Regions from separate parts of the Streptomyces sp. NPDC005761 genome, predicted to be linked through region 1. Evidence: riboswitches for the same ligand, from Rfam matches in the RefSeq annotation. Region 1 holds a riboswitch; the other holds the start of a gene.

Region 1 (7,370 bases):
TCTGGTACGACGTCGGTTCGCGCCACGAGGTCAAGGGCCGCACCGGTCTGGCTCACCTCTTCGAGCACCTGATGTTCCAGGGCTCCGGCCAGGTCAAGGGGAACGGACACTTCGAGCTGGTGCAAGGTGCCGGCGGCTCCCTCAACGGGACCACCAGCTTCGAGCGGACCAACTACTTCGAGACGATGCCGACGCACCAGCTGGAGCTGGCCCTGTGGCTCGAGGCCGACCGGATGGGCTCGCTGCTCGCCGCGCTCGACGAGGAGTCCATGGAGAACCAGCGCGACGTCGTCAAGAACGAACGCCGCCAGCGCTACGACAACGTCCCCTACGGCACCGCGTTCGAGAAGCTGACGGCTCTCGCCTACCCGGAGGGCCACCCGTACCACCACACCCCGATCGGCTCGATGGCCGATCTGGACGCGGCGACGCTCGAGGACGCGCGGACCTTCTTCCGTACGTACTACGCGCCGAACAACGCGGTCCTCTCCGTCGTCGGCGACATCGACCCCGAGCAGACGCTCGCCTGGATCGAGAAGTACTTCGGCACCATCCCCTCGCACGACGGCAAGCAGCCGCCGCGCGACGGCGCGCTGCCCGAGATCATCGGCGGCCAGCTGCGTGAGGAGGTCCGCGAGGAGGTCCCGGCACGTGCGCTGATGGCTGCCTACCGGCTGCCGCACGACGGCACCCGCGAGTGCGACGCCGCAGACCTCGCGCTGACGGTGCTGGGGGGTGGCGAGTCGTCCCGGCTGCACAACCGCCTGGTGCGCCGCGACCGGACGGCCGTCGCCGCCGGATTCGGGCTGCTGCGTCTCGCGGGCGCGCCCTCGCTCGGCTGGCTGGACGTCAAGACGTCCGGTGGTGTCGAGGTGGCGCAGATCGAGACCGCGGTCGACGAGGAGCTGGCCCGGTTCGCCGAGGAAGGCCCCACGCCCGAGGAGATGGAGCGCGCTCAGGCGCAGTTGGAGCGCGAGTGGCTGGACCGCCTCGGCACGGTCGCGGGCCGCGCCGACGAACTGTGCCGGTTCGCCGTGCTGTTCGGTGACCCGCAGCTCGCCCTGACGGCCGTGCACCGGGTGCTCGACGTGACGGCGGAGGAGGTCAAGGCGGCCGCCAGGGCCCAGCTGCGGCCCGACAACCGGGCGGTGCTGGTCTACGAGCCCCTCGAACCGGCCGAATCCGCCGAAGAGGCGGAAACAGACGCCGACACCGACACCGACGCGCACGAAGGAGCGGACAAGTGACCGACGCTGCCGCGACCGGAGTTTCGATGGAGTACCACCCGCAGCCCGCCCCGGGCGTGGCCAGGCCCTGGGCCTTCCCCGCGCCCGAGCGCGGCTCCCTGCCCAACGGCCTCACGGTGCTGCGCTGCCACCGCCCGGGCCAGCAGGTGGTCGCCGTCGAGATCTTCCTCGACGCCCCCCTGGACGCCGAACCCGAGGGTCTGGACGGGGTCGCCACGATCATGTCGCGCGCCCTGTCCGAGGGCACCGACAAGCAGAGCGCCGAGGAGTTCGCCGCCGAGCTCGAGCGCTGCGGGGCCACCCTGGACGCCCACGCCGACCACCCCGGTGTCCGGGTCTCCCTGGAGGTCCCGGCCTCCCGGCTGGCCAAGGCCCTCGGTCTGGTCGCCGAGGCACTGCGGGCGCCGGCCTTCGCCGACAGCGAGATCGAGCGGCTGGTGGGCAATCGGCTGGACGAGATCCCGCACGAGCAGGCCAACCCGGCCAGGCGTGCCGCCAAGCAGCTCTCCAAGGAGCTCTTCCCGGCCACGGCCCGCATGTCGCGCCCGCGCCAGGGCACCGAGGAGACCGTGGCCCGGATCGATGCCGCGGCCGTGCGCGCCTTCTACGACGCACACGTCCGCCCGTCCACCGCGACCGCCGTGGTCGTCGGGGACCTCACGGGCATCGACCTGGACGCGCTGCTCGCCGACACCGTCGGCGACTGGTCGGGCAACACCGCCGAGCCCCGCCCCGTCCCGCCGATCACCGCCGACGACGCGGGCCGCGTGGTGATCGTGGACCGTCCCGGCGCGGTACAGACACAGTTGCTGATCGGCCGGATCGGAGCGGACCGGCACGACAGCGTATGGCCGGCCCAGGTGCTCGGCACGTACTGCCTGGGAGGCACGCTCACCTCACGGCTCGACCGGGTGCTGCGCGAGGAGAAGGGTTACACCTACGGCGTGCGGGCGTTCGCCCAGGTGCTGCGCTCCTCGGCCCCGGCCTCCGCGTCCGGGGCGACGGGCGCCGCGATGCTCGCCATCAGTGGTTCCGTGGACACGGAGTCCACCGGCCCGGCGCTGGAGGACCTGTGGAAGGTCCTGCGGACCCTGGCCGCCGAAGGGCTGACGGACGCCGAGCGCGAGACGGCCGTGCAGAACCTCGTGGGTGTCGCCCCGCTGAAGTTCGAGACCGCTGCCTCCGTCGCCGGGACCCTCGCCGACCAGGTCGAGCAGCACCTCCCGGACGACTACCAGGCACAGCTGTACGCCCGCCTTGCCGAGACCGGCACGGTCGAGGCGACCGCGGCCGTGGTCAGCGCCTTCCCGGGGGACCGACTGGTCACGGTCCTGGTCGGAGACGCGTCGCAGATCGAGGAGCCTGTCCGGGCCCTCGGCATCGGAGAGGTGTCGGTCGTCACCGGCTGACCGGACACGTGCCCTGATAGCAGGGCAAAAGGAAACCTCTGACGGAGCGCGTTCCGTCAGAGGTTTCCTTTTTGTCTGTTTTGTTGGAGAGGTTGCCTGTCTGCCCTGTGGGATGCGCTACAAAACCGCCTGTCCGTTTGGTGCGGGGAAGTGCCCCCGTCTAGCGTCGGCTCGGCTGTCCGTCACTCGTATGCCGCATCCGCGACGTACCGGGCAGTCATCGCCGAGTCCCCGTCAGGCGCGAGCCTGGGGAGCCGGGGACCCACGCAGTCCCTGGGGTGAATCGGATGCCTGAGCCTCGCACGGGGCCTGGGGATCCGTAGGAGACCTTCCTGCTCCGAACCCGTCAGCTAACCCGGTAGGCGAGAAGGAAGGAAAGGACCAGCCACTTCATGGCGTTCACCCGTGCCACCGGGAAGCACCGTGCCCCGAGCCGTCTGACGCGCACCGGCGCGAAGGCCGTCGGCATCGCGACTCTGGCCACCGCCGGCGTCATCGGCGGACTGGCTTCCCCGGCGCTCGCCGCCGACACCGAGACCCCCGCCGTCAGCGAGACCGGCCTCTCCCAGGTCATCGCCATCGAAGGCACCCTCGCGGACCGGATCGACGCGCAGGCGGACGCGCAGCAGCACCAGGCCGACGTCGCCAAGAAGAAGGCCGAGGCCAAGAAGAAGGCGGAAGCCAAGAAGAAGGCCGACGCGAAGAAGAAGGCGGAGGCCAGGGCGAAGGCCGCAGCCAAGGCCAAGGCCGCCGCGAAGGCGAAGGCCGAGGCCCGCGAGAGCACGGCCCGTGCCGCCCGGTCCGCCGAGCGCACCCGGCTCGGCTCCTTCCAGCTCCCCGTGACCGGTTCGTACGTGAGCACCGGCTACAAGTCCAGCGGCTCCATGTGGTCCTCCGGCAGCCATTCCGGCATCGACTTCCACGCCGCATCCGGCAGCTCCGTCGTCGCCGTCGGCGCCGGCACGGTCGTCGAGGCCGGCTGGGGCGGGGCGTACGGCAACAACATCGTGCTGCGCATGACGGACGGCACGTACACCCAGTACGGCCACCTCTCCTCGATCGGCGTGTCCGTCGGGCAGAGCGTGGGCGCCGGCCAGCAGATCGGCCTCTCCGGCTCCACCGGCAACTCGACCGGCCCGCACCTGCACTTCGAGGCCCGCACCACGCCCTCGTACGGCTCGGACATGGACCCGGTCGCCTACCTGCGCGCTCACGGCGTCTCCGTCTGACCTCTCCGAAGACCCCTCGGCGAAGGCCCCGGCACCACGCCGGGGCCTTCGCCGTGTCCGCGGACAGGCACCGGCTCTGCGTGGGCGGCCGTGTCCCCGCCGGGTCCGCAGTCCGCACCGGCTGTGCCTTCCGGTCGGCCGTGGCGTGCCGGGCGGTTCCCCGACGGTCCGCAGCGGCGGTGCCCGAACGTCGGAGACCAAAAGATATTCATGAATTTCCACCCGCCGTCGGAAATGCGACCGCATTGCAATAGAGTCGCAGGACAGGCGTCGATCGGCCGCGTTCCGCGGGGATTAAGGCGGAGGTTCGGACATGCGCATTCCGGCGCATTCGGTATGCACGGCAATCCGTGAAGACATCGTCTCGGGTGTCTTCGAACGCGGCAGCCGACTCACCGAGGAGGTGCTCGCGCGCCGTTACGGGGTCTCCCGCGTCCCGGTGCGGGAAGCGCTGCGCACCCTGGAGTCCGAGGGGTTCGTGGTCACTCGCAGGCACGCCGGAGCCTGCGTCGCCGAGCCCACCGAGCAGGAGGCCGCCGACCTCCTGGAGGTCCGGATGCTGCTGGAGCCGCTAGGGGCGGCCCGCGCCGCCCACCGCCGCACGGACGCCCACCTCAAGGTGCTGCGCGGCCTGGTCAGGCTCGGTCAGGAGCGCGCCCGCCGGGGCGAGGGCGAGGACCTGCGCTCCTTGGGCGGCTGGTTCCACGAGACGCTCGCACAGGCCTCCGGCAGCCCCGGCCTGATCGCGCTGCTCACTCAGCTCCGGCACAAGACCGCCTGGATGTACGCGATCGAGCACCCGGCCCGTCCGGCCGATTCCTGGGCCGAGCACGGAGCCATCGTGGACGCCGTGGCGCGGGGGGACGCGGACAGGGCGAGGGCGCTGACCGCCCAGCACGCCGAGCGGGCCACCGCCGAGTACCGGCTTCGCCGTCCCGGCCGGCCGGGCGCCGTCACGGCCCGCACCGGCGGGGTGAGGACTTCGCAACATGCCGTAAACACCCCGAGTGGGCGGCATTAACAAACGCGCCGTATACAAAGAATGGCCATTCATTCAGGGCTTTCTTTCCGCTGCCCCGATTAAGTCATGTGAGGCCGTTCGGTGCCCCATGTCCTTTGCTGAACGAAAAGAGCCGCGACTCCCGGTCAAGGGTGCCGCGGCTCTTTCGCGGGAATATCCGCGGTCGTGACCCGTGGGGATCAGACGGTCTCCGGAAGCTCGTCGAGCCCCTCGGCGACCAGCTTGGAAAGACGGTCCAGAGCGGCTTCGGCGTTGTCGGCGTCGGACGCGAGGACGATCTCCTCGCCGCCCTGTGCGCCGAGACCGAGCACCGCGAGCATGGAGGCCGCGTTCACCGGGTTGCCGTCGGCCTTGGCGATGGTCACGGGGATGCCGGAAGCCGTGGCGGCACGGACGAAGATGGAAGCGGGGCGGGCGTGCAGGCCCTCGGCCCAACCGACGTTGACGCGGCGCTCAGCCATGGTTCTGCCCTTCACGAATCAATGGTTGTCTAGACCAGTCTCTCATGCAGGGCGCGATGCTCCGGCCGACCCGCGGGCCGCTTTCGCGCCCGCGCCCTGCCGTCGGCCGGCAACCCTCAGACTGCCCCGGCCCCGGCACCCACGCGACCGCTGGCGGAGCCGTACGCTTTGGCCATGCAGCCCTCTCCGGAGCAGAGTCCGCATCACGCCTACCCCGACCACTGGGAGGCGGACGTGGTGCTCCGGGACGGCGGCACCGCACGCATCCGGCCCATCACCACGGACGATGCCGAACGGCTGGTCAGCTTCTACGAGCAGGTCTCCGACGAGTCGAAGTACTACCGCTTCTTCGCTCCGTACCCCCGGCTCTCCGCCAAGGACGTCCACCGCTTCACCCATCACGACTACGTCGACCGGGTGGGCCTGGCCGTCACGGTGGGCGGCGAGTTCATCGCCACCGTCCGCTACGACCGGATCAACGCGCAGGGCAGGCCGGCATCCGCCCCGGCCGACGAGGCCGAGGTCGCCTTCCTCGTCCAGGACGCTCACCAGGGCCGAGGCGTCGCATCGGCCCTGCTCGAACACATCGCGGCCGTCGCGCGCGAGCGCGGCATCCGGCGCTTCGCCGCGGAGGTGCTGCCCGCCAACAACAAGATGATCAAGGTGTTCCGGGACGCCGGATACACCCAGCAGCGCAGCTTCGAGGACGGCTCCGTCCACCTCACCCTGGACCTCGAACCGACCGCGGAGTCGCTGGCCGTCCAGCGCGCCCGGGAACAGCGGGCCGAGGCCCGCTCCGTGCAGCGCCTGCTCGCCCCGGGCTCCGTCGCCGTCATCGGCGCGGGCCGCACCCCCGGCGGCGTCGGCCGTACGGTCCTGCGCAACCTCCTGGGCGCCGGTTTCACCGGCCGCACCTACGCCGTGAACAGGGCGTTCGCCGCCGATCAGGACACGATCGACGGCGTGCCCGCCCACCGTTCCCTCGGCGAGATCGGCGAACCGGTCGACCTCGCCGTCGTCGCCGTTCCCGCCGAGCGGGTTCCCGAGGCCGTCGCGGACTGCGGGGAGCACGGCGTCCAGGGGCTCGTCGTCCTCTCCGCCGGATACGCGGAGTGGGGGGCTGAGGGCCGCGAACGCCAGCGCGAACTGGTGCGCCAGGCCCGCTCGTACGGCATGCGCATCATCGGCCCCAACGCCTTCGGCATCATCAACAACTCCGAGACGGTCCGGCTCAACGCCTCCCTCGCACCCGAGCGGCCCGCCTCCGGACGCATCGGCCTGTTCACCCAGTCCGGCGCGATCGGCATCGCCCTGCTCTCCGGGCTCTACCGGCGCGGCGCGGGGCTCTCCACGTTCATCTCCGCCGGCAACCGCGCCGACATCTCCGGCAACGACTTCCTCCAGTACTGGTACGAGGACCCGGACACCGACGTCGCCCTGCTGTACCTGGAGTCGCTCGGCAACCCCCGCAAGTTCACCCGCCTCGCCCGGCGGACCGGGGCCGTGAAGCCGGTGGTCGTGGTGAAGGGCGCCCGGCACAGCGGCTCCACGCCACCCGGCCACGCGGTCCCCGTCAGCCGGATCCCGGACGCCACCGTCTCCGCGCTGATGCGACAGGCGGGCGTGATCCGCGTCGACACCGTGACGGAGATGGTCGACGCGGGCCTGCTCCTCGCGGACCAGCCGCTCCCGGCCGGCGGACGGGTGGCGATCCTCGGCAACTCGGAGTCGCTCGGCCTGCTCACGTACGACGCCTGCCTCGCGGAGGGACTGCGCCCGCGCCCGCCCGTCGACCTCACCACGGCCGCCACCCCGCAGGACTTCCGGGACGCGCTGGCCGAGGCCCTGGCCGACGACGGCTGCGACGCGGTCGTGGTGACGGCGATCCCGTGGGTGGGCGAGAACGGCGAGGCGGAGTCGGGCGACGGGGAGGTCCTGGCCACGGCGCTGCACGCGGCGGCCGCGACCGGCCCGGCCAAGCCGGTGGCCGTGGTCCATGTGGA
Region 2 (7,370 bases), on a different contig from region 1:
CCGGGCGTGCCCCAGGCCGTCCAGCCCCACGGGCTCCTGGCACCGGTCCGTACCGTGCTGCGCGAGGAGGCCCCCGATGTGTACGACGCGATGCTCCGGATGGGGGCCGGCGAGCGCAACGAGCTGGAGTGGTTTCCCGAGCGCCCGCCCGAGCGCCCGGGGGACGAGGACCTGGTCACGGTCCAGACGCGACGCATCGTGCTGGAGGCCGCCCTGCACGATGCCGTACACCGCGAACCGAACGTCGACGTCAGGCTGGGGGAGCCCGCCGAGGGGCTCGTCGTCGACCGGCACGGTGCTGCCTTCGGCGGTGCTCCCCGGGTGACAGGGGTGCGGTCGCGGTCCGGGCGGCATGACGCCGATCTGGTGCTGGACGCCGGAGGGCGCCGCTCCCCGGTGTCGGGCTGGCTCACCGGGGCGGGCTGCCGGGACGCGGTCGTGGAGAACCACCGCATCGGCATCGCGTACTTCTGCCGTTGGTACCGGCTGCCTCCGGACGGGCCGCGGGATCCGGGACGGGTCAAGTCGGGATCGGTGGCGGCCTTCGCGGTCGGCGGAGTGTTCCCGTCGGACAACGGCACCTTCGCGGTGTTCCTGACCGTGTCCACCGCCGACCCCACCCGCGGGGCACTCCTGGATCCCGAGGTCTTCGAGCGGGTGGCCCGGACCTTCCCCGCGGTGGCCGCGTGGCTGGACCTGCGGCCCGACGCGGTCTCCCGGGTGCTCGCGATGGGCGGCCTCGACAACCGCTGGACGGGGCTGTCCGATGCGGCCGGCCCCGTGGTCACCGGCCTGGTCGGGGTCGGAGACGCGGTCACGCACACCAATCCCACGATGGGCCAGGGCGTCGCGCTGGCCCTGTGGGCGGCGCAGTGGGTGGCCGGTCACGCGGCGCGGGCCGCCGTCGACCCCGAGGCTTTCGCGGCCGACTACCACCGATGGGCCGGGCGGACCCTGCGTCCTTGGTTCGACGTCCAGGTCGCCATGGACCGCGCCAACGAGGCCCGGCTCGCACATCCGGCGCGGCCGTCGTCCGAACCGCTCTCGACGGCGGCTCGTGACGCGGCCGCCGTGTCCGCCTGTTCCTGGGAGGACCCTGTCGTGATGCGGGCGCGCGCCCGCATCCGTCATCTCGTCCAGCCCGCCGACCAGGCCTACGGCACCGCGGAGGTGCGCGCCCGCGTGGCGCGCTGGCTGGTGGAGCACCCAGGGTTCACACCCGCGTACGACGGCCCGGCGCGGGAGGAGTGGGAGTCGGCCGTGCGCACCGGGCAGGCGCTGTGACCGGCCGCGGCGCCCCCGTACGCCCTGACATGGCGGCGGTGCCGACCGTGGAACCGCCGGCACCGCCGCCGTACCGGGTGGTCAGACGAGGAGCTTCGTCTTCGCCCGCTGGTACTCCTCTTCCGAGATCGCGCCCTTGTCCTTGAGGTCTGCGAGCTTCGACAGGTCCTCGACGTGGCTGCTCTTCGGCGCGCCGTTCGCGTCGGACGTGCCCGCGGCGTCTCTCACGTACGCCTTGAAGGCCGCGTCACGTTCCTTCGCTTCCCTCACGTCACGTGTGCCCATGGACTTGCCACGTGCGATCACGTAGATGAGGACGCCCAGGTACGGCAGCACCAGCGCCAGGATCAGCCAGCCCGCCTTGGCCCATCCGCCCAGGTCGTCACTGCGGAAGATGTCCATGATGACCCGGAAGAGCAGGAACAGCCACATGATCCAGAGGAAGAACCAGAGCATGGTCCAGAACAGGTTGAGCAGAGGGTAGTCGTCCATCGTCCACTCCAGGCACCGCGTCGAATGGCTGAATGTGAAATCAGTCATATCACCGCATTTGTGCATGCGCCCGTTGGAGTTGTCCCTGTTCCGCCGGAAGGGGGAAGGGGGACGGGCGGGCGCGATGCGGCGCGGTGCGGCGTGGAGTGCGGCGGCTACTTCTCCGGTACGGGGGCGGTGCCGGAAGCCTCCGCGGAGACCGTTTCGGTGGACCGTTCCTCGGCCTCCGCCGGCCCCGGCGCCGTGGGCGCGCTGGAGGCCGCCGCCGCGCGTGCGGCCGATGCGGTCTTCCGGCTGTGCGCCAGGATTCCTATGAAGCCGGCGATGAACCCGCTGATCAGGCCCGATATCGCGTGGTTGAGCGCGTTGACCGATTCGCTGTCCGGGAGGCCGACGGCGGTGTAGTTCACCGCCGCGCTCATCACCGCACCCATCAGGCCGCCGATGACGCCGCTGATGACGGCGCCGCGTACGGGCGAGGGTGAGGTGGCCGGGGCAGGGGCGGGAGTGATCGGTGCGGTCATCGTCGAGGGCCCTCCAGACAGGCTGCGATGAGAGACCGGGAGTGGCTTGCGGGGCGCGGCGACTGCGCGCTCCGGGGCCTGCTCGCACGGGCAGCCCACCGGTCCGGGGGATGCAGCAGTTACCTTGCGGCAGAACACGTGTTCCTTGCAACACCTTCTCGTTTTCGACACTTTGACGACTTGGCGAAGATCGGTCGTGGGGAGTGAGGTGTTCCTGATGCACAAGGGGGCCGCAGCGGCGGCCTGTTCGGTCTCGACGGCATGGTGTCGCCCTCCATCGACGGTGGTTGGGAGAGAACTGCACGTCGAGTGGCTACAGGGGCGTCCTCGGCGGGGGCGCGGTCGGCGGGCCGGGCCGAGCGCCGTCTGCGGGGGCGTGCGCGCCGGGTGGTCATGAGTGCCTCGAACATGCCGTAGAGTTGTGTTTACCGACGCGGGGTGGAGCAGCTCGGTAGCTCGCTGGGCTCATAACCCAGAGGTCGCAGGTTCAAATCCTGTCCCCGCTACTGAAGAATCAGGCCCGGCATGCATACAGCGTGCCGGGCCTGATTCGTTTGTGCGCCGTCGGCCCGCCGGGTCGCTCGGTAGGAAGCCGCATGCCGCGTACGTACCCCCATTGGCCGACGAGGAGTCGCCCCGCGACCCTGCTGCGGGAAGCCTGGGGGTGGTGCGCGGTACCGTCCGCGGCCGTGGATGCACCGGGCAGGAGACCAGCAGGTGGGGAAGCGGGAGAAGCGGCGGACGAGGCGTGCCGGGGTTGTGCGGACCCGCCGGTTCGTCAGGGCGCTGCCGACGCTGATGATCGCCGGGGGCGTGCTGTTCGACGCACTGACCCCGCCCAAGTTCACCGCCATCCCGTTGTTCGCGGCAGCTCCGCTGATCGCTGCGCCGTTCTTCTCGCGGGCCAGCACGATCCGTACCGGTGTCGCCGCGCTGCTGGCGGTCGTCGGGCTGCGCGTCCTCAGCGGGAACCTGCTGCAGGTCGTGCCCTCCATCGAACTGCTCACCGTCCTCACCGTCTCCGTCCTCGCCGTCGTGATCAACGGGGTCGTGCGACGCAGCAACGAGCAGCTGGCCTCGGCCCGCGTCATCGCGGAGACGGCCATGCGGGCGGTGCTGCCGACGCCGTCCGACCGGATCGGCGGGCTGCACGTGGCGGCTCGGTACGAGGCGGCGCAGGCGGACGAGTTCGTCGGCGGTGACCTGTTCTCGGTGACGGACAGCCCTCATGGGGTGCGGCTGGTGGTCGGGGACGTGCGCGGCAAGGGGCTGGACGCCGTGGAGGCGGTGGCGGTGGTCATCGGCGCCTTCCGGGAGGCGGCCGAGCAGGAGGAGACGCTCGAAGGTGTGGCGCGGCGGCTGGAGCGTGCGCTGGCGCGGGAGTCGGACCGGCGCGGTGGGCTCGACGCGTTCGAGGGGTTCATCACCGCGGTGCTCGCCGAGGTCCCGCCGGACTCGGACCGGGTGCGGATCGTGAACCGGGGCCACCCCGAGCCGCTGCTGCTGCATACGGACGGGGCTCTGGACGTGCTGGGCCCGTCGGTTCCCGCGCTGCCGCTGGGGATGGACCTCGGGGTGTGGCCGGACCGGGCCGACGAGTGGGATCTGCCCCCCGGGGCGACGCTCCTCCTCTATACGGACGGCCTCTCCGAGGCCCGTAATGCCGAAGGGGTCTTCTACGACCCCGCCGAGCGGCTGCGCGGACGGATCTTCCCGGGTCCCGAGGAACTGCTCTCCGCGCTGACCGACGACGTGCGGCTGCACACGGGGGGCGAGTCCACGGACGACATGGCCCTGCTCGCGGTCGTGCGGCCGGCCGAGGGCCAGCCCGACCGGCGCAGGACCGTGAAGATCGTCGGTCTGGGCGACGGCGGCGAGTGAGCCGGAGCTTCGGGACGACGAGTGTGGTGCGGCACCGGAGCCCCGCGGTGACGGGTGTGTTGGAGCGGCCGGCCGGGATGCCACCGTCCGTAACCGAAGGGCACCACTCCGCATAACATTTGACGTAACGTCAGAAATCGGCAGGCGGTTGAGGGGCGATCAACTCGCCCGATTCCACCCGGTTGTGTCCCGTAAAGTCCAGGCCAAGGACGTGAACGATCAGTGGGAACAGCTTGGAATCGGACCCCGGTGTCTATTAACGTTCGATAACGCAGCGCGGTTGTCCCAGCCGCCGTCAGTGGCGGCACCGTGCGCGAGCGCCGAATTCCGCAAGGGAACCGGGGAACCACCTACATGGGGTGAATCGGGCATCTTTGTCTTGCCATAAGACGGAGGGGCCCGTAGGAGACCTTCCTGCTCCGAACCCGTCAGCTAACCCGGTAGGCGAGAAGGAAGGAAAGGAGTGCGCCCACGTGGCGTCCAACAAGCCTGCCCCCGAGGCTCCCTCCCGGTTCGGGCCCGAGTACGGCGATGACTTCGCTACCCGGCCCGCCACCGTTTTCGGTACGGAGTACGGGGCCGACTACGCGACCGATCGGGGCAGCGACTTCGGAAACGACTTCCGCGCCGACGAGGCCGGGCCCGAGAGGACCTGGGAGGAATGGAACCCCACCGAGGAGTCCATCCGCCCTGTGCGCGGCAAGCACCGCGTCGCCAAGCAGCGCAATGGTCTGGCCCGCAGCTCCACCGTCCTCGGGGTCGGCGTCATCGCGGCCGTCGGTGCGGGTGGCATGGCCACCGCCCAGAGCAAGCCGCCGGTCTCCATCTCTCTTCCCGATTCCATCGCGGACAATCTTCCCGACGCCAAGTCCCTCCCGGGCGTCGGCGCACTGTTCTCGGGCGGGTCCGAATCCGCGGCGGACAAGACGGCGGCCGAGACCGCTTCCGCCCCGCTGACGACTGCCGGCATCACCACCGCCGAGGCCGAGCAGGGCACCACCGACGCCGGTGAGGCACTCCGGGCCCGCATCCTCCAGCAGGCCGAGCAGCAGCAGGACGCCGCCGACGCCGAGGTCAAGGCGGCCGCGGAGAAGGCGGCCGCGGAGAAGGCCGCCGCCGAGGCGAAGAAGCAGCAGGACGCCGCCGAGGCCAAGATCGCCGCCGAGAAGAAGAAGGCGGCGGAGGAGGCGGCGAAGAAGGCGGAGGCGCTGCGGCTCGCCAAGCTCGCAGCCAGTTACGCCATCCCCACCTCCTCGTACACGATCACCTCGACGTTCGGCGAGGCCGGCTCCATGTGGTCCTCCGGCTACCACACGGGCCTCGACTTCGCGGCGCCGACCGGTACCCCGATCAAGGCCGTTCACACCGGCACGATCAAGTCGGCCGGCTACTCCGGTTCCTACGGCTACCGCACGGTCCTGGAGCTGGAGGACGGCACCGAGGTGTGGTTCTGCCACCAGTCCTCGATCGACGTCAGCATCGGCCAGAAGGTCACGACGGGCGACACCATCGGACGCGTGGGCGCGACCGGCAACGTGACCGGCCCGCACCTCCACCTGGAGGTCCACACCGCGGACGGCGCCGGCATCGACCCGATGGCCTGGCTGCGCGCCCGGGGCCTGACGGTCTGAGCCCGTTCCCCGCACGACGGCCTCCTCCGGCCCACGTGACCCCGGCAGCCCTGACGCTCACCCCCCGACGTCAGGGCTGCCGGTCCGTCCGCGTCCGCCCGTGGCAGTAGTTCAGATGCAGAGGCCACGGAATAGGGGCCTGGTGGAAGCCGTTGTTGCACCCATGACTTCTCTTCGCACGCTCGGTTCCTCCAGCCTTCAGGTCTTCCCTCTCGCCCTCGGAGGCAACGTCTTCGGCTGGACCGCCGACGAGGCGCAGTCCTTCGCCGTCCTCGACGCGTACGCGGCGGCCGGCGGTAACTTCGTCGACACCGCCGACTCCTACTCGGCCTGGATCCCCGGCAACGAGGGCGGCGAGTCCGAGACCCTCATCGGCAAGTGGCTCGCCGCACGCGGCAACCGGTCCGACATCGTCGTGGCCACCAAGGTCGGCGCCCACCCCGCGTACAAGGGGCTCTCGGCCACCACCATCAAGGCCGCCGCGGAGGAGTCGCTGCGCCGGCTGGGCACCGACCACATCGACCTCTACTACACGCACTTCGACGACGAGTCCGTCCCGGTCGAGGAGATCATCACCGCCCTCGACCAACTGGTGAAGGACGGCAAGGTCCGGGAGATCGCCGCGTCCAACATCAGCCCCCAGCGCCTGCGCGCCTCGCTGGAATTCTCCGAGCGCGAGGGGCTCGCCCGATACGTGGCCCTGCAGCCGCACTACAACCTCGTCTCCCGGGACACGTACGAGGGCGAGCTCCAGGACACCGCCGCCGATGCCGGGCTCGCGGCCGTCCCGTACTTCGCCCTCGCCTCCGGCTTCCTCACCGGCAAGTACCGTCCGGGCACGGCCGTGGAGAGCGCCCGGGCCGGGAGCGCGGGGGCACACCTGGAGTCCGAGCGCGGACAGAAGGTGCTCGCCGCGCTCGACAAGGTGGCCGAGGAGCGCGACGCGGAGATCGCGACCGTGGCGCTGGCCTGGCTGGCCGCCCGGCCGACCGTGGCCGCACCGATCGCCTCGGCCCGGACGGTCGAGCAGCTCCCCGCGCTGGTGGCCGTCGCCGGTCTGCGGCTGACGGACCAGGAGCTCGCGGACCTCACGGAGGCTTCCGCCTGAGCGGGACAGCTCTCAGCCCTGCGGTCCGTACCCGTGCGTGTCCGTGTACGGGGGGCGCGGCGGGTTCGTGTACGGCGCGGCCGTGTACGCAGGCGCGCTGTAGGGATGCCCGTCGTACGGGTACGAGGGGTGCGGGTACGGCCGGCGCACCGCGGGCACGGGCCGGGGGCGCAGACGCCCCGTGGCCTGCGCCGCGTACGCGAGGGCGGGGCCGGCCGTCTCCCTGCGCTGCCACAGGTGGTGCAGCAGCTCCCGCTCGCGTTCGGTGAAGTCCGGGCCCGCCGTGCCGCGGCGGGCCTGCCGGCGCAGAAATGCCAGTGAGGTCGCGAACGACTCGTACTCGGCCACCGTGCGGGCCGCCGCCCTGCCCCGGGCCTTCACCTCTTTCCGTGCCGCGGCGGGCATGCGGTGGTGGGGGTGCGAGGCGCCATGGGCGTGCGTGGGAGCGTG

Evidence for each region. Region 1 has a riboswitch for cyclic di-AMP ahead of ABZ434_RS22060 (M23 family metallopeptidase). Riboswitches for the same ligand answer to the same signal wherever they lie in the genome.
Region 2: another riboswitch for cyclic di-AMP. It lies ahead of ABZ434_RS03825 (M23 family metallopeptidase); the one in region 1 lies ahead of ABZ434_RS22060 (M23 family metallopeptidase).

The regions. Positions count from the first base shown of each region.
Region 1 is NZ_JBEXXX010000024.1:74,522-81,891, forward strand. It holds gene ABZ434_RS22050 (pitrilysin family protein) at 1-1,247, shown strand, start outside; gene ABZ434_RS22055 (pitrilysin family protein) at 1,274-2,656, shown strand; cyclic di-AMP (ydaO/yuaA leader) riboswitch at 2,868-3,036, shown strand; gene ABZ434_RS22060 (M23 family metallopeptidase) at 3,049-3,885, shown strand; gene ABZ434_RS22065 (GntR family transcriptional regulator) at 4,199-4,906, shown strand; gene ABZ434_RS22070 (HPr family phosphocarrier protein) at 5,086-5,367, opposite strand; gene ABZ434_RS22075 (GNAT family N-acetyltransferase) at 5,542-7,370, shown strand, end outside.
Region 2 is NZ_JBEXXX010000002.1:350,471-357,840, forward strand. It holds gene ABZ434_RS03800 (NAD(P)-binding protein) at 1-1,284, shown strand, start outside; gene ABZ434_RS03805 (SHOCT domain-containing protein) at 1,366-1,776, opposite strand; gene ABZ434_RS03810 (hypothetical protein) at 1,932-2,300, opposite strand; tRNA gene ABZ434_RS03815 (tRNA-Met) at 2,733-2,806, shown strand; gene ABZ434_RS03820 (PP2C family protein-serine/threonine phosphatase) at 3,018-4,181, shown strand; cyclic di-AMP (ydaO/yuaA leader) riboswitch at 4,490-4,643, shown strand; gene ABZ434_RS03825 (M23 family metallopeptidase) at 4,655-5,812, shown strand; gene ABZ434_RS03830 (aldo/keto reductase) at 5,976-6,920, shown strand; gene ABZ434_RS03835 (PrsW family glutamic-type intramembrane protease) at 6,933-7,370, opposite strand, start outside.